DNA from 3 places in the Variovorax sp. GW823-FHT04F07 genome. Region 3 is predicted to be linked to each of the others. Evidence: predicted binding sites of a transcription regulator. Region 3 holds the regulator's gene; each other region holds the start of a gene.
What was found. Region 3 encodes sigma-54, which starts transcription at its own class of promoters, with help from an activator protein. Its sites were predicted from a motif close to TGGCANGNAANCTGCTTT; they were not measured.
Positions count from the first base shown of each region.

Region 1 (9,959 bases), on a different contig from region 3:
CGTGCCCACGACCGCGCTTTCGAGCGCTTCGTGAACGAGGCCTTTGCCGGCGCCCGCCGCTCGCCCCTGGTCGAGCAGGACGACAAGAGCTGGACCCTGTCGCTGGACGTGCCCGGCCTGTCGCGTGAAGACCTGTCGGTGGCCATCGAAGGCGCCGTGGTCCGCATCGAAAGCAAGGCCGAAGCCAAGCGCCAGATCAAGCTCGCCTACGAGCTGCCGCAAGCCATCGACCTGGCCACCAGCGAAGCCAAGCTGGAGAACGGCGTGCTGACCCTGAAGCTCGGCAAGCTGGTGCCGGCAAGCCAGGTTTCGAACTTGCAGATCAACTAGTCCCGGCGATGCCCCCACGAAGAAAATGTTAGTGACAGCTTGTTTTGACTTTAAACAAGCGCCGTATTCACAATAGTGCCGGATAACGTCACATGATGTGACGATTTATTAGTACTTTCTTCTTCGTGGGCATCTCGTAAACGCATCGAGTTCCCGGGCGGTGCGGACAGCGGGTGTGCCTCAAGGCACCATGAAAACGCACCTGCAGTCAGCCAATGACAACGAACGGTCCGACACGCTCCTGATCTTCCTGCCAGGGGCCTACCTCAAACCCGAAGAGTTCGAGCGCGAGGGCTTCATCAGCGCCGTGCGCGAGCGGCACCTCGCAGCCGACGCACTGCTGGTCGATGCGGACGTCTCCTACTACTACGACCAGACCCTGAGCGAGCGGCTGCACGCCGACGTCATCGAGCCCCAGCGGGCCAAGGGCTACACCTCGATCTGGCTGGTCGGCATTTCCATCGGCGGGTTCGGCGCGCTGATCCACGAACTGGCGCGGCCGGGCTCGGTGGATGGCATCGTGGCGCTGGCGCCCTACCTGGGGCGCCGCGTGCTCGGCGCGGAAATCAAGAAGGCCGGCGGCCTGCGCGCCTGGCAGGCGCCCACCGGGCCGCAGCCCGACGAGGAACCCGACCGCAAGCTCTGGCCCTTCTTCCAGCAATACTTGGCGCCGAAGCCCTCCCAGGACCTGCCGCCGCTGTACCTGGGTTTCGGCCTGGCCGACCGCTTTGCCAGCAACCACAAGCTGCTGGCCGACGCCCTGCCCCCGGGGCGCGTGTTCACGACCGAAGGCGGCCACGACTGGCCCGAGTGGCGCCAGCTCTGGCGCAACGTGCTCGACGTGCTGCCGCTGCCCTCGCTGGGGCGTGCACGGCCGCAGCCGGCTATGCGGTTTCCGGCAGCGGCGTCTCGGGCGTCATCAGCGATGCCATCGGCCATCGCGGCTTGACGTCGAAGGCGTACCGCTCCGAGGCCTGCGACAGGCCTGACTGCAGCCGCATCGCGGCGGCCATGGCGATCATGGCGCCGTTGTCGGTGCACAGGTGCAGCTCGGGGTAGTGCACGCGCACCTTGCGCTTGGCGCAGGCCGCGTTCAGCTGCTCGCGCAGGTTCTTGTTGGCCCCCACGCCGCCGGCCACCACCAGCCGCTTCAGGCCGGTCTGGTCCAGCGCCGCGAGCGACTTCTTCAGCAGCACCTCGACGATGGCCGCCTGCGTGGAGGCGGCGAGGTCGGCCTTGCGCGCCTCGAGCTGGTCGCCGAGCTTCTTGGCCTGCGTGAGCACGGCCGTCTTCAGGCCGGCAAACGAAAAATCGAGGTCGCCGCTGTGCAGCAGCGGGCGCGGCAGCTTGAAGGCCGCGGCGTCGCCGTCTTCGGCCAGCTTCGCGAGCCAGGGGCCGCCGGGGTACGGCAGGCCCATGAGCTTGGCGCTCTTGTCAAAGGCCTCGCCGGCCGCGTCGTCGATGGTTTCGCCGAGCAGTTCGTAGCGGCCCACGCCGTCGACCCGCATCAGCTGCGTGTGGCCGCCCGACACCAGCAGCGCCACGAACGGAAACTCGGGCGGATCGGCACTCAGGAACGGCGACAGCAGATGCCCTTCGAGGTGATGCACCCCCAGCACCGGCTTGCCCAGCGCCACGCCGAGCGCGCAGGCCACGCCCGCACCCACGAGCAGCGCGCCGGCCAGGCCCGGCCCGCGCGTGTAGGCCACCACGTCGATCTCGGCCAGCGAGCGCCCGGCCTCGGCCATGACGGCTTCGGTGAGTGGCAGCACGCGGCGGATGTGGTCGCGGCTGGCCAGCTCGGGCACCACGCCGCCGTAGGCCTGGTGCATGGCGATCTGGCTGTGCAGCGCGTGCGAACGCAGCAGCGGCAGCGCGTCGCCGTGCGACTCGACCAGCGCCACGCCGGTCTCGTCGCAGGATGATTCGATTCCCAACAAGAGCATGGCGCCGAGTGTAGGGGCCGCCCGCCGGCGGCGCCCGCGAAGGGGCAAGCGAGGCACGGAAGTTGCACGAGCGGGATGCGCCCCTTCCGCGCCCCCACGAATGACTTCCGGCCTGAGCTTCCTGATCGCCGCGCGCCGATGCGAGATCGACGCGCTGGACCAGCTCGCGCGCACCAGCGAGCTGGTCGGCGCCATCGGGCGGCTCGTGCATGCGCTGCAGCGCGAGCGCGGCATGTCGAACGTGTTCCTGGCCTCGCACGGCGGGCGCTTTGCCGACCAGCGCGGCCCGCAGATCGCCGAATGCCTGGCGCTCGAGCAGCAGGTGCGCGCCGGCTTCGACCGGCTCGAGGCCGAGCACCACCGCGCGGTGGGCGCCGGCCACGGCGCGCGCCTGTTCAGCCGCATCGCCTGGGTGCTGCCCGGCCTGGACGCCCTGCCCGCGCTGCGCCGGCGCATCGACGCGCTCGAACTCCAGCCCGCGCAGGCCGTGGCCGCCTTCGCCAAGCTGGTGGCCGGCCTGCTGGCGGTGGTGTTCGAGGCGGCCGACGGCGCCACCGACCCCGAGATCTCGCGCCTGCTGGTGGCGATGTTCAACTTCATGCAGGGCAAGGAGTTCGCCGGCCAGGAGCGGGCCTTCGGCGCCGCCGCGCTCGCGCTGGGCCGGGGCGACGATGCGCAGCGCCAGCAGTGGCGCCACCTCATCGAGTCGCAGGAGCGCTGCTTCCAGGTGTTCATCGACTTCTCGGGCGACGCGGTGCGCACGCTCTGGCACGACAGCCAGTCGGACGCCGTGCTGGCCGAGCTCGAGCGCCTGCGTCGCAAGGGCGCCACCTCGGTGCCGGCCGACGCGCTGCTGAGCCAGGCCTGGTTCGACTGCTGCACGCGGCGCATCGACGCCATGCAGACGGTCGAGAACCGCCTCTCGGCCGACCTGCGCGCGCTGTGCGACCACAAGACCGCCCAGGCCCGCAGCGAGCTGGCCGCGTACCGGCAACTGCTCGGCACGCTGGCCCCGCAGGCCGGCGGCGCGCTGTTCTTCGACGATGCCCAGCAGGCGCAGGACGCCACGCCGGCGCAGCTCGGGCGCCACCTCGAACGCTCGGTGCTCGACATGGTCCAGGAGCAGTCGCAGCGCCTGCAGGCCATGAGCGACGAACTCGACACCGTGCGCGCCTCGCTCAACGAACGCAAGATCGTCGAGCGCGCCAAGGGCCTGCTGATGGCGCACCGGCGCCTGAGCGAGGCCGAGGCGCACAAGATGCTGCGCCAGACCGCCATGAACCAGAAGCGCCGCCTCGTCGACGTGGCCGAGTCGATGCTGGCCATGGCCGACTACCTGCCGCTCGAGCCTGCACCGCGGCGCTGACCCGGGCCGCTTGGATTGGTGCAGCGCACAACAACTGTGCGTCGCCCGGGTTAGCGAGCCAGCAGGAACTTTCTCCTGCGCCGGCGCGCCCTGCCAGCTATCTTTTCCATAGCTCCCACCGGCGGCTTCGGGCTGGCACACCGCTTGCATGGAGCTTGTCACAGACCGCAAGGTCTTCAGGCAGGTTGCACCCAACGGCGGGTGCGGCCCACCGAACCGGACAAAGGCGTCCCCATCCCGCAAGGGCTCGTTCACGAGCAGCCCCTGCGCGGTGCGGACGCCTTTTCGTTTTTGTCTTTCACTTCTGGAGCCCCGCCCATGTCCGATCTGCTGCTGAAAACCAAACTGAGCCGGCGCCGCGTGCTGCAGGCCGCCGCCCTCGGCGCCGTGGGCATCGACCCCGCGCTGCGCGCCGCCGTCTGGGCCCAGGGCTCGGACAAGCCCGAGAAGGAAGAAGTGAAGATCGGCTTCATCCCGCTGACCGACTGCGCCAGCGTGGTGATGGCCTCGGTGCTGGGCATCGACAAGAAGTACGGCGTGAAGATCGTGCCCAGCAAGGAAGCCAGCTGGGCCGGCGTGCGCGACAAGCTCGTGAACGGCGACCTCGACATGGCGCACGTGCTCTACGGCCTGGTCTACGGCATGCACCTGGGCGTGAGCGGCCCGAAGAAGGACATGGCCGTGCTCATGACCCTCAACAACAACGGCCAGGCCATCACGCTGTCGAAGAAGCTGGCCGACAAGGGCGCGGTCGATGCGGCCTCGCTCGCCAAGCTCATCGCCAAGGAAAAGGGCGAATACACCTTCGCCCACACCTTCCCCACCGGCACGCACGCCATGTGGCTCTACTACTGGCTCGCCTCGGCCGGCATCGACCCGTTCAAGGACGTGAAGAACATCACCGTGCCGCCCCCGCAGATGGTGGCCAACATGCGCGTGGGCAACATGGACGGCTACTGCGTCGGCGAGCCCTGGGGCCAGCGCGCGATCATGGACGGCATCGGCTTCACCGGCATCACGACGCAGGACATCTGGAAGGACCACCCCGAGAAGGTGCTGGGCTGCACCGCGGAGTTCACGAAGAAGTACCCGAACACCGCGCGCGCCGTCACCGCCGCGATCCTCGAGGCCGGCAAGTGGATCGACACCGGCCTGCAGAACAAGAACAAGATGGCCGAAACCATCGCTGACAAGAGCTACGTCAACACCAGCGTGGACGCCATCAACCAGCGCATCCTGGGCCGCTACACCAACGGCCTGGGCAAGAGCTGGGACGACCCGAACCACATGAAGTTCTACAACGGCGGCGCCGTGAACTTCCCGTACCTGTCGGACGGCATGTGGTTCCTCACGCAGCACAAGCGCTGGGGCCTGCTGAAGGAACACCCCGACTACCTGAAGGTGGCCACCGAGATCAACCGCATCGACATCTACAAGCAGGCCGCCGCCGCCACGCAGACGCCCGTGCCCAAGGACGTGCTGCGCACCAGCAAGCTCTTCGACGGCACCGTCTGGGACGGCAAGGACCCGAAGAAGTACGCCGAGTCTTTCAAGCTCCATGTCTGAGGAGAAACGCACCATGGTCAGCGCTGTCTTCCATTCCCCGCTCGACGCCGTGGCCTCGCAGGTCACCGCGCCCGTGGTGTCCAGGCCCCTGGCGCCCGCCCCCGCTGCGGCCGCTGCGGCCGTTGCGGCGGCGGCACGCGTGCCCCGCACCCGCACGCCCCTCGATCTGCGCGCCTTCTGGATGCGCGTGCTCCCGCCGTTCCTGGGCTTCGGCCTGCTGGTGCTGGTGTGGGAGATCGTGGCCATGAAGAGCACCACCGGCTTCCCTTCGCCGCTGGCCACCTGGCAGCAGGCGCTCACGGTGTTCAGCGATCCGTTCTACAGCAAGGGGCCGAACGACCAGGGCGTGGGCTGGAACGTGCTGTCGTCGCTGCAGCGCGTGGCGCTGGGCTTCGGCCTCGCCGCTGCGGTCGGCATTCCGGCCGGCTTCGCCATCGGGCGCTTCGAGTTCCTCTCGCGCATGTTCAACCCGCTGATCAGCCTGCTGCGCCCGGTGTCGCCGCTCGCGTGGCTGCCCATCGGCCTGCTGGTGTTCAAGGGCGCCAACCCGGCCGCGATCTGGACCATCTTCATCTGCTCGATCTGGCCGATGGTCATCAACACCGCCGTGGGCGTGCAGCGCGTGCCCAGCGACTACATGAACGTGGCCAAGGTGCTCAACCTCAGCGAATGGAAGATCCTCACCAAGATCCTCTTTCCCGCCGTGCTGCCCTACATGCTCACCGGCGTGCGCCTGGCCGTGGGCACCGCGTGGCTGGTGATCGTCGCGGCCGAGATGCTCACGGGCGGCGTGGGCATCGGCTTCTGGGTGTGGGACGAGTGGAACAACCTCAACGTCGCCAACATCATCATCGCGATCTTCGTGATCGGCATCGTCGGCCTGGTGCTGGAGTTCGCGCTCATCAAGCTCGCCACCGCATTCACGTTCGAAGAGGTGAAGTCATGAACGACGATTCGAAGTACATCGAGATCCACAACGTCGAACAGGCGTTCAAGACGCCCAAGGGCCGCTTCGTCGCGCTGCGCGACGTGAACCTGAACGTGGCCAAGGGCGAGTTCGTCACGCTCATCGGCCACTCGGGCTGCGGCAAGTCGACGCTGCTGAACCTCATCGCCGGGCTGACCACACCCACGCAAGGCGTGCTGCTGTGCGCCAACAAGGAGATCAAGGGCCCGGGGCCCGAGCGCGCCGTGGTGTTCCAGAACCACTCGCTGCTGCCCTGGCTCACCTGCTTCGAGAACGTGTACCTCGCGGTCGAGCGCGTGTTCGCGGCCACCGAGAACAAGGCGCAGCTGCGCGAGCGCACCGACGCGGCGCTCGCGCTGGTGGGCCTCACGCCCGCCGCGCAGAAGCGCCCCGGCGAAATCTCGGGCGGCATGAAGCAGCGCGTGGGCATCGCCCGTGCGCTGTCGATGGAACCCAAGGTGCTGCTGATGGACGAGCCCTTCGGCGCGCTCGACGCCCTCACCCGCGCCAAGCTGCAGGACGAGCTGCTCGCCATCGTGCAGAAGACGCACAGCACCGTCGTCATGGTCACGCACGACGTCGACGAAGCCGTGCTGCTGAGCGACCGCATCGTGATGCTCACCAACGGCCCGGCCGCCACCATCGGTGACGTGCTGGCGGTGGACATCGCGCGCCCGCGCAACCGCGTGGCGCTGGCCGAAGACCCGGCCTATGTGCACGCGCGCAAGGCGGTGATCGATTTTCTCTACACGCGCCAGGCGCATGTGGAGAAGGCCGCGGCCTGACCCGGCAGGCACAGCACCACGGGCGTCAGGACATGATGACCTGCAGGCTGTGCTCGTACCACCCCGTGAGGCGCTCGAAGGTGTCCACGAGCGCCTCGCTGGAACGCACCAGCGTGGCGCGCCCCTCGGCACTGTCGAGCGCCTGCACGCCACCGACGAGGCGCAGCCACTCGTCGCGCGCGCTCGCCAGTCCGGCACGGATCTCGGGCGAGCTGAGCGGCGCGCGCTCCAGCTCCAGCAGCGCGGCTTCGAATTCGTTCATGGTCGGCAACAGCCGCTCGCGCGAGGCACCGGCCGCGAGCGTCGAGGCCAGCAGCGCGTCCTTGGCCAGTCGCTGCGCGCGCATGCGCTGCCGTCCGCAGATGTTGACGATGCGCAGTGCGCGCCGCGCACCCGAGGCCTCCAGCGCGTCCGTCAGCGACTCGGCCGCCGACAGCAAGGCCTCGCCGCGCGCGTCGATCGCCGCCAGCCCCTGCGACGCGGGCTTGGCCGCCAGCAGCGCGGCCAGCGCGAGCCACGCGGCCTGCACCTCGCCGAGCGCCTGCACGCCCGCCGGCCCCAGCTCGAGGGCCGTCAGATGATCCAGCGTCTGCTGCACCCGCTCGGTCGACTGCGTGCGCAGCACGCGCGCGCGCTGCGCGTCGATGCCGGCCGCGAGCTGCGCCGCCACGCGCACCAGCCGCTGCGAGAGCATGCGCAGCTGGCCCGCGCGGTTGATCGCCTCGGCCCACTGCGCGGCCTCGATGACCGAGCGCGACACCTCGCCCAGCCGCAGGTTGGCGTGCATCGCGGCGCCGCGCAGCAGGCCGAAGGCCTCGTCCTCGCCGATGCCGCGCGCGGACATCAGCAGGCCCTTGGCGCGATCGACCCACTTGCGCTCGTCCATGCGCGTGCGCAAGGCGTCGAGCTCGGTGCGCAGCGCGGCCTCGCGGGTCCAGCGGGCCTGCGCCTGCGCGGTCAGTGCGGCGAACGCATCGGCGCTCTCGATGGGTACCCACCCGTGCACGCCCGCGGCCACGAGCGCCGCATGCTGGGCGCCGTCCAGCGGCGCGCTCATCACGCCCAATGCACACGGCGGTGCGCCGCCCCAGGGGGCCAGTGCCTCGAGCAGCGCGTCGAGCTGCGGCTCTGTTGCATCCAGATGCACCAGGACCATCGACGGTGCGAGCGCCTGCGTGCGCTGCACCAGCGTGTGGCAGCCCGCGCGCCCGAGCACCGCGACGCCCGCGGCATCGATCGACTGCTGCAGCGACGCCGGCAAGGGCTCGCCTTCAGCGGGTTCAGGGGAAAGGACGACGAGAAGGGACATGGCGGCAAGGTGTGGCAAGGCCCGGGAAGCATAGGCCACGCCAGCCTGCATTCGCAGGCACGCCTCTTGCATCGAAGGGGGCACGGTGTAACGAAGCACCGCTTTGGTGAGGCTGCAGGTTCCTGCATCCAACCCGGCCCTCCTCAGGCCGGGCTCACCCCCATGCCGACGGCATTCGCCGCCGGCCTCCCGACTCCACCCCTGTCCGTCGACACGACCGCTGCCCGGTCGCGCCGCGGCTTTTTGCACCTTTGAACACCATGTCCGGTTTCAGGAATTTCTTGCAGTCAGGCCACAGTCCGACCCTGTTCGCGGCCTTCCTGTACTTCTCGTTCTCCTGCTGCATCTGGGTGCTCAACGGCGCCATGGCGCCCTTCATCGGCGAGACCTTCAACCTCTCGCCCGCGCAGAAGGGCCTGATGCTGTCGGTGCCGATCATCGCGGGCGCGCTCATGCGCTTTCCGCTGGGCCTGCTGTCGCAGTACATCGGCCGCAAGAAGGCCACGCTGGTCGAGATGGGCCTGATCGCCGTGGCGATGCTGTTCGGCTTCTTCTTCGTGAAGAGCTTCAACGACCTGCTCGCGATGGGCGTGCTGCTGGGCATCGCGGGTGCGAGCTTCGGTGTGGCGCTGTCGCTGGGCTCGGGCTGGTTCCCGCCGCAGCACAAGGGCCTGGCGATGGGCCTGGTGGGCGCGGGCAACGTGGGCACGGCCGTGTCGGTGCTGGTGGCGCCGCCGCTGGCCAACTGGCTGGGCTGGCAGGCGGTGTACGGCGTGGCCGCCGTCGCGATCCTCATCCCGATGGTCGTGATGGTGTTCTTCGCCAAGGAGCCGCCGGACGTGGACCCGCACGGCAGCTTCCGCGCACACATCGCCTGCCTGTTCGAGAAAGACGGCTGGGTCTTCAGCCTGATCTACGGCGTGACCTTCGGCGGCTTCATCGGCCTCACGACCTTCCTGCCCTCGTACTACTACGACCAGTTCGGCGTGAGCAAGGTGCAGGCCGGCCAGCTGACGATGCTCGCGGCCTTCATGGGCGCGGCGGTGCGCATCGTGGGCGGCTGGCTGTCCGACCGCTGGGGCGGCGTGAACACGCTCACGGTGGTGCTGCTGGTGGTGGCCGTGGGCCTCGTGCTGGTGGGCTTCTCGTCGGGCTCGCTGGCGCTCACCACGCTGCTGCTCATCGTCTGCTTCGCCGCACTGGGCGCGGGCAACGGCGCGCTGTTCCAGCTGGTGCCGCTGCGCTGGCCCACGAGCACGGCGGTGGCCGGCTCGATGATCGGCGAGATCGGCGCCCTCGGCGGCGGCCTGGTGCCCAACGCCATGGGCCTGTCGAAGCAGTACCTGGGCAGCTACGCCTGGGGCTTCGTGTTCTTCGGCGCGCTCTCGCTGGCGATGCTGGGCGTGATGCGCGTGATGCAGATCCGCTGGACGCGCACCTGGGCCGAAAAAGGCGGACGCGCGCGCGTCACGCCGGCGCCTGCGGTTGCCAAGCCCTCGCCCGTTCGCAAGGCCGCCCGTTCATGAGCCTCTTCGCCCGCCCCCGCTCAACGTGGCAGGAAGAGAAGCCACACGATGAGCAGCACGTTGAACAGCACCGACACGCCGAGCGCGAGCTGGTACAGCGCGAGCGGATCGCGGCGGATCAGCGGCGTGGCGGCGGGCGCGTTCACGGGGCGCGAGGCGCCGCG
Region 1 is NZ_JBXAIG010000008.1:118,427-128,385, forward strand. Features, by position in the region: gene AC1RAA_RS28010 (Hsp20/alpha crystallin family protein) at 1-330, shown strand, start outside; gene AC1RAA_RS28015 (alpha/beta hydrolase) at 521-1,279, shown strand; gene tsaD (tRNA (adenosine(37)-N6)-threonylcarbamoyltransferase complex transferase subunit TsaD) at 1,215-2,276, opposite strand; gene AC1RAA_RS28025 (nitrate regulatory protein) at 2,377-3,642, shown strand; gene AC1RAA_RS28030 (CmpA/NrtA family ABC transporter substrate-binding protein) at 3,961-5,208, shown strand; gene ntrB (nitrate ABC transporter permease) at 5,222-6,154, shown strand; gene AC1RAA_RS28040 (ABC transporter ATP-binding protein) at 6,151-6,960, shown strand; gene AC1RAA_RS28045 (ANTAR domain-containing protein) at 6,986-8,269, opposite strand; gene AC1RAA_RS28050 (MFS transporter) at 8,530-9,795, shown strand; gene AC1RAA_RS28055 (bifunctional protein-serine/threonine kinase/phosphatase) at 9,816-9,959, opposite strand, start outside.
Region 1: a site for sigma-54 is predicted at 3,776-3,793, ahead of AC1RAA_RS28030 (CmpA/NrtA family ABC transporter substrate-binding protein). Genes of this name have one in related genera too.

Region 2 (9,959 bases), on a different contig from region 3:
CGAAGCCCTCGCCTTGCTCAACACCCGCCTGCACCCCGTCCTGCAGAAAATCGTCGCCGCCGAAGTCGCCTCGGGCAACCGCGTCAATGGCGTCGGCATCGACTGGCCCGACCTGGGCTCGGTGCACGTGACGATGGGCAAACATTTCGGCGACCGCCACGCCAGCGCAGACGCCGCTTTCAGCCTCTGCGACGACCCGCACTACTGGCATGCCGACTACAGCACCGCGGACAAACCGCGGCACCTGCTGATCTGCTGAAGAAAAACGCCGGCCTCAGAGCGGCCTGGTCAGGTACACCGCCTCGCGCCCGACGATCGTGCGCTGCGCGGGCATGAAGATCGTGCAGTCGTCGCACGGCGCGCGGATTTCGTCCGGGCCGTTGGTGGCGATCAGCTCGCCCTTGGCGAAGGTCTCGAAGCCGATCAGCGGGCGCACGAAGGCGAAGTCTTCCGACTTGATCACATGCGTCTGGAGCAGCTCGAAACGACGCTGCTCGCCAGGCGCGGGCACGGCCGGGTCCTTGTCGATGAGGCCGAAGTGCGCCAGGAAGTCGAGCGAGATGGCGGTGGCCAGCTCGGAGGCCGAGCGCAGGAAATGCTGGCCGCACTCGGCCACCAGCGCCACGCCCTTGCCGTCGGCCCGGCCATGCTGGCCGTGCTGGATCAGCGGCGTGCCCGAGCCCAGGCCGTCGGGCATCACCAGGTGCACCGACGGGCGGCCGATGGCCATGGCGGCCTCGGCGTTGCGGTCGAAGGCCGGGTACACCCAGAACGGAATCACGGGCTGGCTCGTGGAATGGATGTCGAGGATGTGGTCGGCCGCGCTCACCACCGGGCGCAGCTCGCGGGCACGGCGCAGCTCGGGGCTGTCCTCGCTGCCGTCGAGCCACTCGGGCGACCACACGCGGTTGAGGTTGTGCACCAGCTGGCGGCTGTCGAACGGCAGCGCCTCGTTGAAGGACTCGTAGGCCGCCACGTTGGCAAAGCTGACGGTGAGCGTGCCGATCTTCGGGCGCACGCCGGTGTCGAGCAGGTGCGTGGCGGCGGTCATGCCGCAGATCTCGTTGCCGTGCGTCAGCGCGTTGATCAGCACGTGCGGGCCGGGCTTGCCGGACTCGAAGCGGTGCACGTAGTCGATGCCGACGTTGCCCTCGCGGTAGGCGGAGAGATCGCGGGGGAGGACTTCGAGGGCGGGGGGAGATTGGGTCATGGGGTGGTGAACAGGTGGGATCGGAGGCCGCCGGCAAGTTTGCTACAGCTGGCAAATTCGTGCCGTGAGCCGCAAATCCCCGGATGCGGCTCATGTCCTGAGCCGCATCGCCCTCACCAATTCACTTCGCGCTCCGGCGTCGCCGAAATGTGGTGAATCGACAGGTCCGCCCCGTCGTACTCCTCCTCCTGAGACAGCCGCAGCCCCATCGTCGCCTTGAGCACGCCGTACACCACCGCGCCGCCGATCAGCGCCCAGACCACGCCGAGCAAGGTCCCGATGAGCTGCGCCCACAGGTTCACGCCGCCGATGCCGCCCAGCGCCTGGGTGCCGAAGATGCCCGCCGCGATGCCGCCCCAGGTGCCGCACAGGCCGTGCAGCGGCCACACGCCGAGCACGTCGTCGATCTTCCATTTGTTCTGGGTGCGCGTGAACATGAACACGAAGATGGCGCCGGCCACGCCGCCCGCCACGAGCGCGCCCAGCGGGTGCATGAGGTCGGAGCCGGCGCACACGGCCACGAGGCCGGCGAGCGGGCCGTTGTAGACGAAGCCGGGGTCGTTCTTGCCCATGGCCAACGCCACCAGCGTGCCGCCGACCATGGCCATCAGCGAGTTGACGGCGACGAGGCCCGAGATCTTGTCGATGCTCTGCGCGCTCATCACGTTGAAGCCGAACCAGCCCACGCACAGCACCCACGCGCCCAGCGCCAGGAACGGGATGTTCGACGGCGGGTGGGCGCTGAGCGAGCCGTCGCCGCGGTAGCGGTTGCGGCGCGCGCCCAGCAGCAGCACGGCCGGCAGCGCGAGCCAGCCGCCCACGGCGTGCACGACGACCGAGCCGGCGAAGTCATGGAACTCGTGGCCCGTGACCGAGGCGATCCAGCCCTGGATGCCGAAGGCCTTGTTCCAGGCGATGCCCTCGTACAGCGGATAGACGAAACCGACGATCACCGCGGTGGCGATCAGTTGCGGCCAGAACTTGGCGCGCTCGGCGATGCCGCCCGAGATGATGGCCGGGATGGCCGCCGCGAAGGTCAGCAGGAAGAAGAACTTCACCAGCTCGTAGCCGCTTCTTGCCGACAGTTCGGTGGCGCTGACGAAGAAATGCGTGCCGTAGGCCACACCGTAGCCCACCAGGAAGTACACGATGGTCGACACCGAGAAGTCGACCAGGATCTTGACCAGCGCATTGACCTGGTTCTTCTTGCGCACGGTGCCCAGTTCCAGGAAGGCAAAGCCGGCATGCATGGCCAGGACCATGATGGCGCCGAGAAGGATGAACAGCGCGTCAGCGCCCTGTTTGAGTGCGTCCATGAGAGCTTCTTGCAGGTTTTTGGTTTGATTTGGTGCGTCGCACCCGAACGGCTCGGGGCGCCGGCGCAAGAAAGCAAAAATGGTGCCTGAAAGCTCTTGAATGGTGCGAAACGACCCAGGAATGGGCCGAATTCGCAGGGCGCGCACCGGATCGGAACGCGACGCCGCAGCGATCAGCCCGCGCCGCCGCGCAGCGCGTCGCGGTAGCGCCGGCTGCAGGGCACGGTCGTGCCGTCGTGCATGTGCAGCCGGGCGTCGCCGCCGTCCAGCGGCTCGATCTCCTTGATGCGGCCCAGGTTCACCGCGTGGCTGCGGTGCACGCGCACGAAGGTGGCCGGGTCGAGCTGGGTCAGGAAGTCGGTGAGCGTGGCGCGCAGCAGGTAGTCGTGGCCGTTGACGTGCAGGCCGACGTAGTTGCCCTCAGCCTGCAGCCAGTCGATGTCGGTGGCGGCGATGAGGAATTCGCGGCGCAGCTTGCGCACGAGGAAGCGTTCGGGGCGGGCCGGCGGCGGCGCTGCCGGCATTGGCAGTTCCTGTACCGAGGGCTCGACTCCCTCCCTCTCCTCCAAAGCCTCGAGCACCGGCGCCACGCCCTCTTCCGGCGGATCGAGCACGCGCGCCTCGCCCTGCAGCCGCAGCATGAAGAGCCGGTAGGCCCACACGCCGAAGACCATCGTGGCGTAGACGCGCACGTCCTTCAGGTACTCGTAGCCCCATCGCCCCATGGCGCCGCCGAAGTCGTAGGGCTCGCCGGCCGCCGCGTACACCGCGGCGCGCAGCCCGAACATCGCCGCGACGTGCGCCAGGCTCAGGAGCACGCTGGCCACCAGGTGCCCCGCAAGAAAGCGCACCCAGTGGTCGCGCGCCAGCGGCGACAGCCGGCGCTCCACGGCCACCAGCACCGGCACCAGGGCCAGCAGCGCGATGTGGCTCGACACCTCCCAGGTAATGACCTCCCAGTTCGCGCGCGGCACGGCGCGGCTGCGGGCGTCGATGAGCGCGACCACGGTGCTGATCGCGGCATGCACCGTCATCAGCACGATCCAGAAGCCGACCTCGACGTACCGTCGGATCGGTTCGTAGCGCTCGTACAGGTTCTTGCGCGGCTCGCTCATGCGGGGATTCTCGCGAACCGGGGGCCGGATTTCGTCCCTGAGGGCCACCGTTCGTCACAAATCCGGGCCGATCCGTCCCGGCGATGGCCCCGGGGACGGGCGCGGGGGCCACGATGACCGCCGTTTCCTCGTTCCAGGAGCTCGCCATGCCCTCCGATTCCGTTCCCACGCCACAGCGCCGCCACGACATCGACGCCCTGCGCGCCCTCGCCTTCCTGCTCGTGATCCTCTACCACGTCGGCATGTACTACGTGGCCGACTGGCCCTGGCACCTCAAGAGCCCGCACGCGGCCGAGTGGCTGCCGTGGCCGATGCGGGTGCTGAACCTGTGGCGCATGGACCTGGTCTTCCTGATCTCGGGCGTGTCGCTCGGTTTCCTGAGCCGAGGCCAGGGCACCTGGGGCCTGCTGCGCAGCCGGGGCCTGCGGTTGATGCTGCCGCTGGCCTTCGGCATGGCAGTGGTCGTGCCCTACCAGGCCTATGCCGAGGGCGTGGCGCGCGGGCTGGTGGCGCCGGGCTTCGGCACCTTCCTGTTGCGCTACCTGTCGATGGGCGCGCCGTGGCCCAAGGGCGCGTTCGCGGGGGCGGAGTTCGGCATCACCTGGAACCACCTCTGGTACCTGCCCTACCTGTTCCTCTACACGGCGCTGGTCGCGCTGACGCTGCCGTTGTGGCGCTCGGCAGCCGGCCAGTGGGTGCGGCGGCGCTTCAACGGGCTGCGCGGCTGGCAGCTGCTGGTGCTGCCGGCGCTGCCGCTGCTGGCCTGGACGGTACTGCTGGCGCGGCACTTTCCGGCCACGCACAACCTGGTGTGGGACTTCCACCTGCACAGCATCTACTTCACCGTCTTCCTCTACGGCTACTGGATGGGCGTGGACACCGGCATCTGGCGCGAGCTCGAACGGCTGCGCCGCGTGTCGCTGTTGCTGGCGGTGATGGCGATCGGCGCGTTCATCGCGCTGCGCGTCGGGGCCTTTGTTCCGCCCAAAGGGCTGCTGATGGACGTGCTGCGCACGGCCTACCTGTGGCTCGCGGTCGCCACGATCCTGGGCCATGGCCACCGCCACCTGAACCGCCCCTGGCCGTGGCTGCGCTGGGCCAACGAGTCGGTCTACCCCTGGTACATGCTGCACCAGACGCTGATCGTCGCGGGGGTGGCGCTGCTGATGCCGCTGGCGCTGGGCCCGGTGTGGGAGCCCGTGGCGCTGGTCGCCGTGACCATTGCCGGCTGCTGGCTGCTGACCGACGGGCTGATCCGCCGCATCGGCTGGCTGCGCCCGCTGTTCGGGCTGAAGCGCAAGCCCGGGGCCGAGCCTGCGGTGGTGCTTACGCCGCCTGCTTCGGCTTCGGCGTCGTCGACGCCTCGTCCACCGGCACCAGGATGGCGTTCGCCGTCGCCACGAGCTTGAGCTTGTCTTCGCCCTGGCCTTCAGGCTGCGCGAACAGCTCGGCCCCGACGAATACCTGCTTGCGCCCCGCCTTCACCACGCGCCCGCGCGCCACGAAGGCCTCGCCGATGGCGGGCGAAATGCAGTTGATGGAGAAATGCGAGGCCAGCACACGGCCCGCCACGGTGGCGGCCGCGAAGCCGCTCACGGTGTCGAGCAGCGCGGCGATCATCCCTGCGTGCAGAAAGCCGGTGTACTGGCCCATGTCTTCTTCGCGCCATTTCATGCGCAGTTCGGCCTGCCCGTCGGCGGCCTGGGTGACGTCGAAGCCGGCCCAGCGGTTGAAGGCGGCCGAACGGTTGATGGCCTGGATCGTGTCGAGCATGGGGGTGTCCTTTCAGAGTGAATCAATGGAGGGAAGGCGAGACCCACTCTAGGAAGCCGCGCCGCCGCGCACCGTCTCTTGGGTGACCGGTTCGCCGCCGGCAGATGCCTGCGCGACAGCAGCGCGCCCGCGTCACACCCACGTCATGAAAAAACTTCGCAACGCCTTAACCCCGTTCGCCCGCCCCGTCCGTAGAAGCGGAGATTCGTCACCGACTTTCTTCCGGAAGGCTTTCCATGCACACACCGTTCTCCGTCCGTCCCCTCCTGCGTGCCACCGCCGTCGCTGCCCTCTGGCTGGCCGCGGGCGCGAGCGCCCATGCGCAGCTGCAGGCCGATGCCTCGCGCATCACGCAGGTGAAGGTCTACCCCGGCAGCGCCACGGTGGAGCGCGTGGCGCGCGTCGCGGCGGGCAGCCGCTCGGTCACCTTCGCCTGCCTGCCGGCCGGGCTCGACGTGCAGAGCCTGCAGGTGTCGGCCGGCGCGGCGGTGCGCGTGGGCGAGACCTCGGTGCTCAGCGAGGCGCGCGAGCTCTCGGCCAACTGCGCCACCAGCGCGCTCGACGGCCGCATCCGCGAACTCGAAGACCGCAAGGCCGCGCTGCAGGCCGAGACCGATGCGTTGGGCATGGTCACGGGTTATCTCAAGGGGCTGTCGGGCGGCGAGTCGGGCCCCGGCGCACGCGCGCCGATGGACGCGCGCAACCTCACAGCCGTGACCGAGGCGATGCGCCGTTCGGGCCAGGACGCGCTGCTCAAGCAGCACCAGATCCAGCGCCAGCAGACCGACCTCGACCGCCAGCTCAAGCCGCTGCTGGCCGAGCGCGGCCGCACGCAGGGCCAGGGCGCGCAGGTGACGGCCGTGACCGTCACGCTGGCCGCCAGTGCCGATGCGGACGTGAAGCTCAGCTACCAGGTCAACGGCCCCGGCTGGACGCCCAGCTACCGCGCGCTGCTCGACACCACGACGCGCAAGGTGCGCATCGAGCGCCAGGCGCTGGTGGCGCAGGCCACGGGCGAGGACTGGCGCGGCGTGAAGCTGGTGCTGTCCACCGGCCAGCCGCGCCGCGAGACCACGGGGCGCACGCCGAGCGCGTGGCGCATCGGCATCGAGCCGCCGCCGCGCGCGAACGCCGACATGGCGTACATGGCCGCGCCGATGCCCGCCGCCGCTCCGGCCGCCGTCGCCGCCGACCGCAAGATGGCCATGGAGCGCGTGCGCGAGCCGCTGTTCGACGTGAGCGTGTTCGACAACAGCTTCGCCACCGAATTCGCCGTGCCGCAAAGCATCGACGTGCCCTCCAACGGCCAGCGCGTGACCCTGGCACTGGGCCAGCATGAGGACACGGCGCAGCTCGCCGCACGCACCAGCCCGCGCGTGGACCCGAGCGCCTTCCTGGTCGCCGAGATGGCGCAGCCCTCAGGCGTGTGGCCGGCCGGCCCGATGCAGCTGTACCGCGACGGCAACTTCGTCGGCCAGGGCCGCTGGAACGCGCCGAGCGACGCGAAGCTCACGCTCTCGTTCGGCCGCGACGAACTGGTGCGCGTGCAGGTCGAGCCCGAGCGCGACAACCAGGGCTCGGGCGGCTTCGTGGGCTCGCGCGCCGAGCGCCAGGTGCAACGCGCCTACGTGGTCGAAAACCGCCATCGCACGCCGATCGCGGTACAGGTGCTGGAGGCCGCGCCGGTGTCGGTCGACGAGCAGGTGCGCGTGACCACGCGCTTTGCGCCGCAACCCGCTGATCAGGCGTGGAACAAGCAGCCGGGGCTGGCGATGTGGCGCTTCGACCTGGACGCGGGGCAGACGGCGCGCGTGTCGGCGGACTACACGATCGGGTATCCGAAGGATGCGCGGTTGCAGATGCGCTGATCGGGCGTGTTCAGGGCGTGTGCACAGGCCACCGGGTACTTCCCTCCGCGAATGTCCCCCGGCCTGCGGCCTCCTCCTTGATTTCGCTGCGGGAAGCACCCAGTGTCCTGCGCACGGGACGCGGCGGTGGTGTGCGGCTGATCAACAAGTGCTCTGACCGCGCTCACGTCGATGGGGTGCCTTGCGCAGCGAAATCAAGGAGGAGGGGCGAAGCCCCGGGGGACATTCGCGGAGCAAGGCTCCCCGTCGGCGGGAGCGCCGCCCTGAACACTCGGCACTTCAGAAATCAAACTTCGCCGACACCTCGAACGTCCGCCGCGGCGCCAGCAGCACCTGGCTCGCGGCGCGGCCGGTCCAGGTCGCGTAGAGCCGGTCCGTCAGGTTGCGCACGCGGAAACTCAGCAGTGCGTTCTTCAGGCGGTAGCTCACGGCCGCATCGACCGTGGTGAAGCCGTTGATGCGGATCTGGTTGGCGTTGTCGGTGTACATCGGCCCCGTGTGGTTCAGCGACGCGAAGTATTCGAACTTCGAGCCGTCGGGCCGGTAGGTGGCGAAGATGTTGGCCATGCGCTCGGGCACGTTCGGCGGGGTCTTGCCCACGCGCGAGACGTTGCCGGCTTCGACCAGCGTGTCGAAGCGCGCATCGAGCGCCGCGAGGTTGCCCGCCAGCGTCCATTCGCGCGTGGGCTTCCACACGGCCGACAGCTCGAGGCCGCGCGACGACTGGCGGCCGTTGTTCACGGTGGTGGCGGCGTTGTTCGGGTCGCGCGAGAGCACGTTGTCGAGTTCGATTTTGTACAGCGCAGCGGTCCACTCCAGGTTGGCCGCGGGCAGGCTCTGCTTGAAGCCCACCTCGGCCTGCTTGCCGCGCGACATCGGGAACGCGGCGTTCGAGGCCGACAGCAGGAAGAGCGACCCGACCGGGAGCGTGGCGTTGGTGTACTGCGCGTACAGGCTCGACTGCGGCGACAGGTCGTACACCGCGCCGAGGCGCCCCGAGGTGGCGCGGTAGCTCGCGCCGAAGCGCGTGACGCTGCCTGCGTTCAGGTCCCAGATGCGGCGGTCGACCTCGGTGCGGTCGTGGCGCAGGCCGCCGACCAGCGTGAGGTCGCGCATCGGTTTGAGCGCGTCTTCCAAGAAGACCGAGGCCACCTTCACGCGCGAGAAGGTGTCGGCGCGGTTGCCCGCGCCGGTGGTCAGCGCGGGGTTGTCGTCGAAGTAGCCGGTGTACGGATCGAACACGGGCACGCGCAGTTGCGCCGCGGTGGCGGGGCTGCTGTTCGAGAAGCGACGCTGGCTGCCGAAGCGTGTCTCGCTGTATTCGCCGCCGACGACGAAGCGGTTGTCCAGCCCGGCGATCTTTCCCTTGTGCGTGGCGTCGAAGCGGTCGAGCCAGAAGTCCTGGTCGTGCGTGATGAGCGTCTGGTCGCGCGCGATGCTGGCGGGCGGCACGAAGGTGGCGCTCTCTGAGTTGCGGAACATGCGCTTGGACTGGTTGGCCGAGAACTCGTTGCGCCACGACCAGCCGCCGTCGAGTTGTCCCGTAAGGCGCGCGCGCAGCCAGTAGGTTTCTGAAGAGTTCTCGTCGTCGCGCACGTTGTAGTTGGTGCGCGCCATGCGCCGGTCGATCACGCGGCCGTCGGGCGTGCTGACGACGTTGGTCGGCTGCGTGGCGAAGCTGCGCGGCACGAGCGGCGTGCCCCAGTAGGCGTCGTTGTCGTCGCGCAGGTAGTCGAACGACAGGTCGAACTTCACCGAGCCGCCCAGGTCCACCAGCAGGCCGCTCGTGAAGTGATCGATGCGCTCGCCGTTGCGGTCGATGGTGCCCACCTTGGTGTCGTTGCGGCTGTAGTCGAGCCGGTAGGCGCTGGCCTCGCCCAGCGCGCCGCCGAAGCCGAAGGCCGCGCGCGTGGAGCCGTAGCTGCCGTACGAGAGCAGCGCCTCCTTGTGCGGGTTGCTGCGGTCGGGCCGCTTGGTCACGAAGTTGACGATGCCGCCGATGGCGCCCTCGCCGTCGAGCACCGAGGCCGGTCCCTTGAGCACTTCGATGCGCTCATAGTTCCAGGTGTCCTGCACGCGGTTGGTGACGCCCGCGCCCGAACTGCGCACGCCGTCGTAGAGGTACATGAGGCTGTTGAAGCCGCGCAGCGACAGCGTGGTCGGCGACGACGGCGGGCCGCCGCCCGAGAGGCCCGCCATGCCGCGCAGTGCCTCGCTGAAGGTGCGCGCGCCGCGCTGCTGGATCGCGTCCTGCGACAGGATCTCGACCGAGGCCGGCGTCTCGCGCACCGACAGGCCCAGGCGCGAAGCCGAGCCGCTCGACTCGTCGAGGTGCAGGCTGTTCGCGTCTCGGCTGCCTTCGATGGTGACGGTGCCGAGTTCGGCGTTGTTGCTGCTGCTGTCTTGTGCAGAGGCGACTTGCAAGGCGGTGAAGGCGGCCAGCGCGACGGTGGTGCGGGTGAACGGGGTCATGGAGCGGTGCGTGGAAGAAATGAAGAAAGCGTCAGGCCACCGAGAAGCGCCGCAGCCGCCAAGCCGCGAGGCCGAACAGCAGCAGGCTCGGCACCAGCAGTTGCAGCACGGCCAGCGCGGCCTGCCCGCGCACGAGGTCGGCGGGCTCCTCGTGCCAGGCGAAGGTGGGCATGCGGTCGAAGTCGGCCGGGGCGAGCGCATCGCG
Region 2 is NZ_JBXAIG010000006.1:14,968-24,926, forward strand. Features, by position in the region: gene AC1RAA_RS24195 (hypothetical protein) at 1-259, shown strand, start outside; gene AC1RAA_RS24200 (M14 family metallopeptidase) at 275-1,210, opposite strand; gene AC1RAA_RS24205 (ammonium transporter) at 1,324-2,526, opposite strand; gene AC1RAA_RS24210 (LytTR family DNA-binding domain-containing protein) at 2,700-3,641, opposite strand; gene AC1RAA_RS24215 (acyltransferase family protein) at 3,788-5,050, shown strand; gene AC1RAA_RS24220 (PaaI family thioesterase) at 4,968-5,414, opposite strand; gene AC1RAA_RS24225 (DUF4139 domain-containing protein) at 5,651-7,282, shown strand; gene AC1RAA_RS24230 (TonB-dependent receptor) at 7,562-9,754, opposite strand; gene AC1RAA_RS24235 (ABC transporter permease subunit) at 9,786-9,959, opposite strand, start outside.
Region 2: a site for sigma-54 is predicted at 2,597-2,614, ahead of AC1RAA_RS24205 (ammonium transporter). Genes of this name have one in related genera too.

Region 3 (9,959 bases):
GGCCGTCGCGGTGATCGGCATCGGCCTGACCGCGATGATGTGGAAGCTGGTGGCCGACCATTCGCGCCAGCTCGAGGAGAACATCGGCCTGCGCCTGAACGAGCGCACGCTGCGCGAACAGGCGCTGGCCGGCCTGCGCGCCTCCGAGCAGGCCCAGGCCGAGCGGCTGCGTTTCTTCTCGGCGGCCAACCACGACCTGCGCCAGCCGGTGATGGCCATCGGGCTGCAGGCCGAGGTGCTGCGCCAGCAGCTGCAGCACGGCACCGACAGCGCGGCCGTGCAGCACACGGTGGCCTCGCTCTCGCGCGCGCAGCAGGCGCTCGAGGGCCTGACCAACCAGCTGCTCGAGATCGGCCGCATCGAGGCGGCGGTCGATCCGCTGCGCCCGGCGGCGGTGGCGCTGGCGCCGCTGCTGAACGAGCTGGCGCGCCAGGCCGGCGAAGGCCGCGTCGCGGTGCGCTGCCCGGCGGAGGCGGTGGCCTGGACCGACGCCGTGGCGCTGCGCCGCGTGCTCTCCAACCTGCTGGACAACGCGCTCAAGTTCACGCCGCGCGGGCGCGTGCTGCTGGCCGTGCGGGCGCGCCGCCGGCCCGGCACGGACACCGGGCGCGCGTGGCGCGTCGAGGTGCGCGACAGCGGCATCGGCATCGCGGCCGAATCGCAGACGCGCGTGTTCGACGACTTCGAGCAGGTCGGCAACGTGGAGCGCAACCTGCAGCACGGCCACGGCCTGGGGCTGGCGATCGTGCGGCGGCTGGCGGGGCAGCTGGGCATCGAGGTCGCGCTGCGCTCGGCGCCGGGCAAGGGCTCGGTCTTCAGCTTCGAGCTGCCGGCGGCCCGCCTCGGTGCGGCGGCCGTGCCGGCCCCCGCGCCCTCCGTGGCGCTGGACGAGCCCGACGCCGACGCCGAGCTGCGCCCCGGCCTCGCCGTGCTGGTGGTCGAAGACAACATCGTGGTGGCCGACAGCCTCTCGGCGCTGCTGCGGCACTGGCACGTGGCGCCGCGCATCTACGCCAGCGCCGCCGAGGCGCTCGCGCTGGCCGACCTGGACGCGCTCGACGCGGCGCTGTGCGACATCCGCCTGCCCGGCGCGTTCAACGGCATCGCGCTGGCCGAGCGGTTGGCGCAGCGCAAGCCCGCGCTGACGATCGCGCTGATCTCGGCCGACATCACCGAGGCCACGCAGCAGCTGGCCGCCACGCGCGGCTGGCACGCGCTGCGCAAGCCGGTGCAGCCGGACGCGCTGCGGCGCGTGCTGCTGCGGGCCCAGCAGCAGCAGCAGCAGCAGCAGCAGCAGCAACCGCCGTCGTCGACGTAGCGCTCGGCGCGGGCCGGCCCCGCTGCGGTGTCATCGCTTCCGAGCTATGCTCCGCGCACAGGCCGCCGCCGCCCCTGCCCCGATGCCCGTCGAACCACTTTCCGCCCCTGCCGTTGGCGCCGCCGCCCTGCGCGAGCCCCGCTACGGGCGGGTCGCGATGGCCCTGCACTGGCTGCTCGCGGCGATGATCGTCGGCTCGCTCGGCGTCGGGCTCTACATGACGGGCCTGCCCTTCTCGCCCCAGCGCCTGAAGCTCTACAGCTGGCACAAGTGGGCCGGCATCACCATCCTCCTGCTGTCGGCGCTGCGGCTGCTGTGGCGCCTCACGCACCGCCCGCCGCCGCTGTCGGCACGGGTGCTGGCGGCCATGCCGACCTGGCAGCGGGCCGCCCACCGCATCAGCCATGCGCTGATGTACCTGCTGTTCTTCGCGGTCCCGCTGTTCGGCTGGGCCTACAGCTCGGGCATGGGCGTGCCGGTCGTGTGGTTCGGCCTGCTGCCGCTGCCCGACCTGGTGGCGGTCGACAAGGACTTCGCCGAGGCCGTGCTCAAGCCGCTGCACCAGCGCAGCGCCTTCCTGCTGGCCGGCGTCACGCTGCTGCACGTGGCGGCGGCGCTCAAGCACCACTGGATCGACCACGACGGTCTGTTGCAACGCATGTGGCCCGCGCCACGCAAGGAATCCGCCGGATGACGACCCGTCTTTTGTGGGGCACCGCCGCCCTCCTCGGCCTCGCGCTGCACGCCGCGGCCGAACCCATGCCGGCCACCACCGCGAAGTTGGTGCCCGAGAAAAGCCAGATCGCCTTCGTCAGCAAGCAGATGGGCGTGCCGGTGGAAGGCAGTTTCAAGCGCTTCGACGCGCAGGTCGCCTTCGACCCGAAGAAGCCCGAGGGCGGCTCGGTCGTGCTGCAGATCGACACCGCCAGCGCCGGCTTCGGCGTGCCCATGAGCGATGCCGAGCTGCCCAAGCCGACCTGGTTCGACACCGCGCATTTCCCGCAGGCCAGCTTCCGCTCGAGCGCCATCAAGGCGCTGGGCGAGGGCCGCTTCGAGATGGCCGGCAAGCTCACCATCAAGGGCGTCAGCAAGTACGTGACGGTGCCCGTGAGCATCGTGTCGTCGGGCGGCGCGTATTCGGTCGCCACGGGCACCCTCACGATCCAGCGGCTCGACTACAAGGTGGGCGACGGCGAATGGACCGACACCTCGGTGGTTGGCAACGAGGTGCAGGTGCGCTTCAAGCTGACGCTCGCGGGCCTCGGGCCGCTGTGACGACGATTTCATTTCCCATGCATCCTTCTTCCCTTGCCATGAACAAGCTCTTCTTCGCCGCGGCCCTTTGCGCGGGCGCGGCCCTGCCCCTGGCCGCCACGGCCCAGGAATACACCGCGCCGCCGCTGGCCGCCAAGCCCGCGGGCGGGCCGGTCAAGAACGCCAGCTACGTGATCGACCCGACCCACACCTTCGTGATGTACGAGATGGGCCACTACGGCACCACCACCAACCGCGGCCGCTTCAGCACCAAGGACGGCTCGGTGCAGATCGACGGCAGCGGCACCGGCGGCAAGGTCGACATCACGATGGACATCAGCTCCATCAACACCGGCGTCGACCTGCTCAACCGCCACGTGCAGAGCAAGGACTTCTTCAACGTGGCCGAATTCCCCACCGGCCGCTTCGTGGCCGAGCGCATCGACTTCAGCGGCGACAAGGTGACCGATGTACCCGGCACGCTCACGCTCATGGGCCAGACCAAGCCGGTGACGCTGAAGGCCGTGCGCTTCAACTGCTACCTGAACCCGCTCATCAACCGCCAGGTCTGCGGCGGCGACTTCGAGGCCACCGTGCAGCGCAGCGACTGGGGCATCACCTGGGGCCTGAACTTCGGCTTCGAGAACAAGGTGAAGCTGCTGGTGCAGGTCGAAGCCGTGAACGTGCAATGAACCCATCCCCCACCGGAGTCCACTCATGACCGACGCCCACCTCCTGTCCCTGCTCGGCATTGCCGGCGCCATGGCCGTGGGCGCGATGAGCCCGGGCCCGAGCTTCGTGATGGTGGCGCGCACCGCCGTGGCCTCGCGCAGCGACGGGCTCGCGGCGGCGCTGGGCATGGGCGCTGGCGGGCTGGCGTTCTCCATCGCGGCGCTGGCCGGGCTGCAAGCGGCGTTCCTCGCGGTGCCGGGCCTGTACCTCGCGATCAAGGCCTTCGGCGGCGCGTACCTGATCTACCTGGGCTTTCGCATCTGGCGCGGCGCGCGCCAGCCGCTCGCGATCACGCCCGACACGGACGCCTCGCCCCGAAGCCAGGGCCGCAGCGGACGCACCTTCCTGCTCGGCCTGGCCACGCAGGTCAGCAACCCGAAGACGGCGGTGGTGTACGCGAGCATCTTCGCGGCCTTCCTGCCGCGCGAGGTGCCGCTGGTGCTGGCGCTCGCGGTGCCGGCGGTGATCTTCTGCATCGAGACGGGCTGGTACGCGATCGTCGCGCTGGCGCTGTCCTCGGCCGCGCCACGCGCGGCCTACCTGCGCTACAAGACCTGGATCGACCGCGCGGCCGGCGGCGTGATGGGCCTGCTGGGCCTGCGGCTCGTGTGGTCGGCGGTGCGCGGCACCTGAGCCGCTACAGCAGGCTCTCCGGCGTGAGCGGCGCCAGCAGCTCGAGCATGGTGCGGTCCCAGAAGCCCGAGTCGGGCTCTTCGTGCAACACCGTGGTCTTGCCGCCTTCCTCGCTGACCCATTCGATGCGCCGCGAGCCGCCTGCCGCTGCATCGCCGCCCTCGGCAAAGCGCAGCCGGTAGGCGCCCTGCTGCTTGAGCACGTCGAGCAGCTTCAGGGTCTGCTGCGCCATCTCGGGGCTGCGGATGAACAGGCCGATCTCGGTGTTGTGGACCTCGGAGCGCGGATCGAAATTCATCGAGCCGACGAACAGGATGCGCTGGTCGATCACCGCCGACTTGGCGTGCAGCCGCCCCACCGACGTGCCGAACAGGCCGAGGCGGACGCTGCGCCGCGTGCGCGCGGAACTCAGCTCGTGCAGCTCGGCGCCCAGCGCCAGCATGTCGGCGCGGTAGCGGCGGTAGGCGGTGTGCACGAGCGGCTCGTCGGTGGCGGCGAGCGAGTTGGTGACCACGCTGATCTTCACGTTGCGCCCGCGGATCTCGCGCATCACCTCCAGCCCCGACGCGCCCGGGATCAGGTAGGGCGAGACCAGCGTCACCTCGCTGCGCGCGCGGCGCATCTGCTCGACCACGTTGTAGCGCACGCTGTCCACGTCGAGCAGCGGCACGCCGCCGTACGACGCGGTCTTGCCGATCACGCGGTCGGGCGAATCGGCGTACGCCTCGGCGGTGGTCCAGATCAGGCCGAGCTTGCCGGCGTCGAGGTCGTCGGCCACCGGGCTGTAGCCCAGCAGGTCGTTGGGCGCGGGCCTGGGCGGCGGCGGCGTGGTGTCGGGGCCGGTGGCGGCGTCGAAGCGGCGCTGCAGCTCTTCGCGCGGCAGGTCGGTGTGCACGACCGCGCCGATCGGGCGCACGTGCGGACTGTTCCAGTACTGGTCGAACAGCACGCCCAGGCGCGGGATCAGCGCGCCCGTGACGAAGGTGTCGAGGTCGATGAAATTCGGGCCGGTGGTGCGGCGGAAGTACTGGTTGCCGATGTTGCGCCCGCCCGCCACCGCCATCGCACCGTCGGCGATGAAGAGCTTGTTGTGCATGCGGCGGTTAACGCGGCTGAAGTCGAACAGCGACGCGGTGAAGCGCTTCAAGAGGCTGCCGCGCCCGGCCGGGAACGGGTTGAACAGGCGCAGCTCCACGTTCGGCGTGGCAGCCAGCCCGAGCAGCAGCTCGTCTTCGCCCGAGGTGTACAGGTCGTCCATCAACAGGCGCACGCGCACGCCGCGCTGGGCCGCATCGCGCAGGGTGCGCAGCAGGTAGCGGCCGGTCTCGTCGTTCTCGATCTGGTAGTACTGCACGTCGAGCGTGCGCTGCGCGCGGCGCGCCAGCTGCAGCCGCGTGTCGAAGGCGAAGTCGCCGCCGGGCATCAGGCGAAAGCCGCTGAGGTCGGGGTCGGGCTGCGAGGCCAGCGCGATCTTGCCGAGCGCAGTGTCGGTCGAGACGGCGATGGCCTTGGTGGGCGGGCGCGGTGCGTCGTCGGGCAGCGTTGCGCAGCCGGCAAACAGCAGCGCCGCCGCGACGACGACCACCCAATGCCCACAGCGCGACAGCAGGCGGCTCGTCATCGTCGGTCTTCTAGAGTGCCTTGCGCAGATTGGCGGGCGCGATGCGCAGCGCTTCGCGGTACTTGGCGACGGTGCGGCGCGCGCACTCGATGCCCTGCTCTTTCAGCATCTCGGAAATCTGGCTGTCGGACAGCGGCTTCTTGATGCTCTCGGAACTCACGAACTGCTTGATCAGCGCGCGCACTGCCGTGCTCGACGCGTTGCCGCCGGTCTCGGTGCCCAGCGCCGAGCCGAAGAAGTACTTGAGCTCGACCGTGCCGAAGGGCGTGGCCATGTACTTGGCGGTGGTCACGCGCGAGATGGTCGACTCGTGCAGGCCCAGTTCGTCGGCGATCTCGCGCAGCACCAGCGGGCGCATGGCCAGCTCGCCGTGCACGAAGTAGCTCTTCTGGCGCTCGACGATGGCGTTGCTCACGCGCAGGATGGTGTCGAAGCGCTGCTGGATGTTCTTGATGAACCAGCGTGCCTCCTGCAGCCGCTGCGACAGCGCCTGGCTGCCCTCGCCCTTGTGCGACTTGAGCGCGCCGGCGTAGATGTCGTGCACGCGCAGGCGCGGCATGACCTCGGGATTCAGCATGACGCGGAACTTCACGTTGGTGCCGCGCCCGGTCTTGGTGACGATCACGTCGGGGATGACGATGTTGCGTTCGACGTCGACAAAGCGGCGGCCCGGCTTGGGCTCCAGGCGCGCAATGATCTGCAGCGCCGAGCGCACCAGCTCTTCGTTGGTGCGCGTGAGCGTGGCCAGGCGCTTGAAGTCGCGCCGCGCGAGCAGCTCCATCGGCTGCTTGCAGATCGCGATGGCGGTCTTGCGGATGAGCGCTTCGGCCTCGGTCTCGTCTTCGTTCGCGAGTGCTTTCAGCTGGATGCTCAGGCATTCGCCGAGGTCGCGCGCGCCGACACCGGCGGGCTCCAGGCTCTGCAGCAGGCCGAGCGCCACCTGGAAGTGGTGCACGAGGTCGTCGAACTGGTCGTTGTCGTCGCCCGCCAGGCCCGAGGCCAATGCGGGCAGCGAGTCTTCGAGGTAGCCGTCGTCGTTGAGCGATTCGATCAAAAAGCGCAGCGCGGCGCAGTCGTTCTCGTTGAGCCGCAGGCTCAGCGCCTGGCGGTGCAGGAAGGACTGCAGCGACTCCTGGCTGCGCGCGAGCTCGGTGGCGTCGGCGCGCTCGTCGTCGCCCAGGTTGTTCTGGCGTGCGGGTGCGTCGCTGCCCCACTCGCTGTCGTCGGGTGCCATCTCGACGGTGCCGTCGCCTTCCCAGTCGGGCTCGCGCTCGGTGATCTCGGCGGCGGGGCCATCGGATTCGGGCGTGGACGTGGTTTCGCTGGCGGTGGTCGTCGCGCTGCTGGTCGGCCCCGGGGCGAAATCGCCTTCGCCGGTTTCACCGCCATCGTCGCGCGGCACGGGCGTGTCGACAGCATCGAGCCCGAACTCCTCGCGCGCCGCTTCTTCCGCGGTGCGTTCGAGGAACGGGTTCTCGTCCAGCATCTGCTCCACCTCCTGGCTCAGTTCGAGCGTGGAGAGCTGCAGAAGCCGGATCGACTGCTGCAGCTGTGGCGTCAAGGCCAGATGCTGCGAGACGCGAAGGGACAGCCCTTGCTTCATGGAGACGCGACCCTCCCTTACATGCGGAAGTGCTCGCCCAGGTACACCCTGCGTACCTCGGCGTTGTCGACGATCTCCGAGGGTGTGCCTTGTGCCAGCACGTGCCCGTCGCTGATGATGAACGCGTGATCGCAGATGCCCAGCGTTTCACGCACGTTGTGGTCGGTGATGAGCACGCCGATGCCGCGCTCTTTCAGAAAGCTGATGATCCGCTGGATCTCGATCACCGCGATCGGGTCGATGCCGGCGAAGGGCTCGTCCAGCAGGATGAAGCGCGGCTGCGTGGCCAGCGCGCGTGCAATTTCAACGCGGCGGCGCTCGCCGCCCGACAGCGCGAGCGCGGGCGAATCGCGCAGGTGGTCCACGCGCAGGTCGGCCAGCAGGTCGGCCAGTCGCTCTTCGGTGTGCTGCTTGGTCAGCGGCATCATGCGGCCGTTGGCGTCGGGCTCGCGCTGCAGCTCGAGCACGGCGCGCACGTTTTCCTCGACCGTGAGCTTGCGGAAGATCGAGGCCTCCTGCGGCAGGTAGCTCAGGCCCATGCGCGCGCGGCGGTGGATGGGCATGTGGGCGATGGGCTCGCCGTCGATGGTGATCTCGCCGGCGTCGGCGCGCACCAGCCCGACGATCATGTAGAACGAGGTGGTCTTGCCCGCGCCGTTGGGGCCGAGCAGTCCGACGACCTCGCCCTTTTGCACATCGAGCGAGACGTCTTTCACGACCGTGCGGCTGCCGTAGCTCTTCTTGAGGCCGCGCGCTACGAGGCGGCTGCCCGGAATGCCGTCGGCGGTCTGGGTTCCTGCGGTTTCGATCACTTGCGCCCTTCCCCTTCGGGGCCGCCCAGCGTGGTGCTCGGGCGCAGCCCGGCGCCGGGCGCGGGGGTGGGTGCCGGGGCCGCAGGCTTCTTGCCGCCGGCTGCCGGTGCGGAACCGCCCGCCGCCGGGGCCGCGGCGGCCTTCGGCGTGAGGATGGCCTTCACGCGGCCGCCGCCGCCCGCCGAGACGCCGGCGTTCGGCGGCACGAGGGAGCCGTTGACGGTGTAGGTGTCGTTGCTCTGGTCGTAGACGATCAGCGCGCCGCTGCTCTCGTCGTTGGCCGTGGCGCCGATCAGCCGGCGCATGACGGCGCGGCGGATGAACTTGACGTTGTCGGCGCGGCTGTCGTACTCGATGACTTCCGACTCGCCCTCGATCCACTCGTCGCCGGCGTTGCGCTTCTGCTTGTAATAGGCCAGCTTGCCGGGCGCCGCCGTGACCACGCCGTACTGGTAGCCCTCGGCGTCCTGGCGCACGTCCAGCCGCGCGCCGCGGATGATGATCGTGCCCTTCGTGACCAGCACGTTGCCGGTGAACACGCTGGTCTGTTTCAGGTCGTCGTAGCGCATCGAGTCGGACTCGATGTTCATCGGCTTGGTGCGGTCGGCGGTTTCGGCCAGGGCGCCCGAGGCGGCACCGGCCAGCAACAGCGCACCGAAAGCCAGGCGGCCAAGGCGACGAAGGGTGGGGAATGTGGGGATGGAGGGCAATGTCATAAAGGCACGAAACTTGCTCTGAAACATTGTATGCGTGGGATGGCGATTGCCCACCGCCGCCAATGAAAAAGCCCGCCGAAGCGGGCCTTGCATTCGACCAAGAAAGCAGGTCGCCGGGTCGATCAGCCCTTCTTGGCTTCGCCGATGAGGAAGGTCGCGACCTGCAGCACCTTGGACATGCTGCCGGCGGTTTCGCCGTCGACATACCAGCGGCCCGCCACGGCCAGGGCCGGCACGCCGGCGACCTTGTAGGCCTCGGTCTGCTGCGCCGCGCGGCGGGCCTTGCTGGCCACGCCGAAGGACGCAAAGGTTTCCTTGAACTTGGCGCCGTCGAGGCCGGCACGCTCGGCCCAGGCCTGGATGTTGGCGTCGCCGTTCAGGTTCTGGCGCTGCGCGTGGATCGCGGCGAACACCTTCGGGTGGTATTCCTCCAGCTTGCCCATGGCTTCGAGCGTGAAGTACAGGCGCTGCTTAGCCTCGACGTCGTTGCCCACGAAGGGCACCGGGATGCGGCGGAACGCCACTTCCTTCGGGGCTGCCTTGACCCAGGCTTCGAGCGAGGGCTCGAAGTCGTTGCAATGCGGGCAGTTGTACGAGAAGAACTCGACCACCTCGACCTTGCCGGCGGGTGCATCGACGGGCACGCGCTTGTCGAGCACGAGGAAATCGGTGCCGGCCTTGGGGGCGCGCTGGGCGTGTGCCGGAACGGCAGCCAGCGAAAGCAGCCCGATCGAAGTGGCGGCCAGCGAAAAGTCACGACGTTTCATGGAAAAGGTTCTCCTGTGGGTACCGCAGTACAGAGCCGGCGCGCCGCCGGGAGTTCCCCGTGGACGGCGCGACCGAGGCGCTGGAATTGACAAACGAGTGCGGCAGATGCCGCGCGGGCGAGAGCTTAAAGGCTGTTCAAGAAAGGCGCTGACGGGTCAGCGCTGCACGCGCACCAGCGCCGATTCGAGACCGCCGCCATCGAGCCGCTCCTTGAGCCGGTCCGCGTCGTCCTTCTTGTTGAACGGGCCCGCGCGCACGCGGTAGACCGTGCGACCGGCCTGCTCGCGCTCGGTGACCTTGGCCTCGACGCCCATCAGCGACAGCTTGGCGCGTTGCGCCTCGGCGTCGTCGGTGGTGCGGAAGGCGCCGGCCTGCACGAAGTACATGAAGGGGTCGGCACCCGACGACGACGGCGCGGCGGCCGTGTGGCTCGGCGCGGCGGACGCGGTGGTCGTGCTGCCGCCTGCGCGGGCGCGGGCCAGGTCGCCCAGCGGATCGTTCG
Region 3 is NZ_JBXAIG010000009.1:106,550-116,508, forward strand. Features, by position in the region: gene AC1RAA_RS29080 (sensor histidine kinase) at 1-1,318, shown strand, start outside; gene AC1RAA_RS29085 (cytochrome b) at 1,401-2,012, shown strand; gene AC1RAA_RS29090 (YceI family protein) at 2,009-2,593, shown strand; gene AC1RAA_RS29095 (YceI family protein) at 2,632-3,264, shown strand; gene AC1RAA_RS29100 (LysE family translocator) at 3,290-3,937, shown strand; gene AC1RAA_RS29105 (phospholipase D family protein) at 3,942-5,558, opposite strand; gene rpoN (RNA polymerase factor sigma-54) at 5,569-7,161, opposite strand; gene lptB (LPS export ABC transporter ATP-binding protein) at 7,179-7,973, opposite strand; gene lptA (lipopolysaccharide transport periplasmic protein LptA) at 7,970-8,689, opposite strand; gene AC1RAA_RS29125 (thiol:disulfide interchange protein DsbA/DsbL) at 8,812-9,456, opposite strand; gene AC1RAA_RS29130 (SPOR domain-containing protein) at 9,613-9,959, opposite strand, start outside.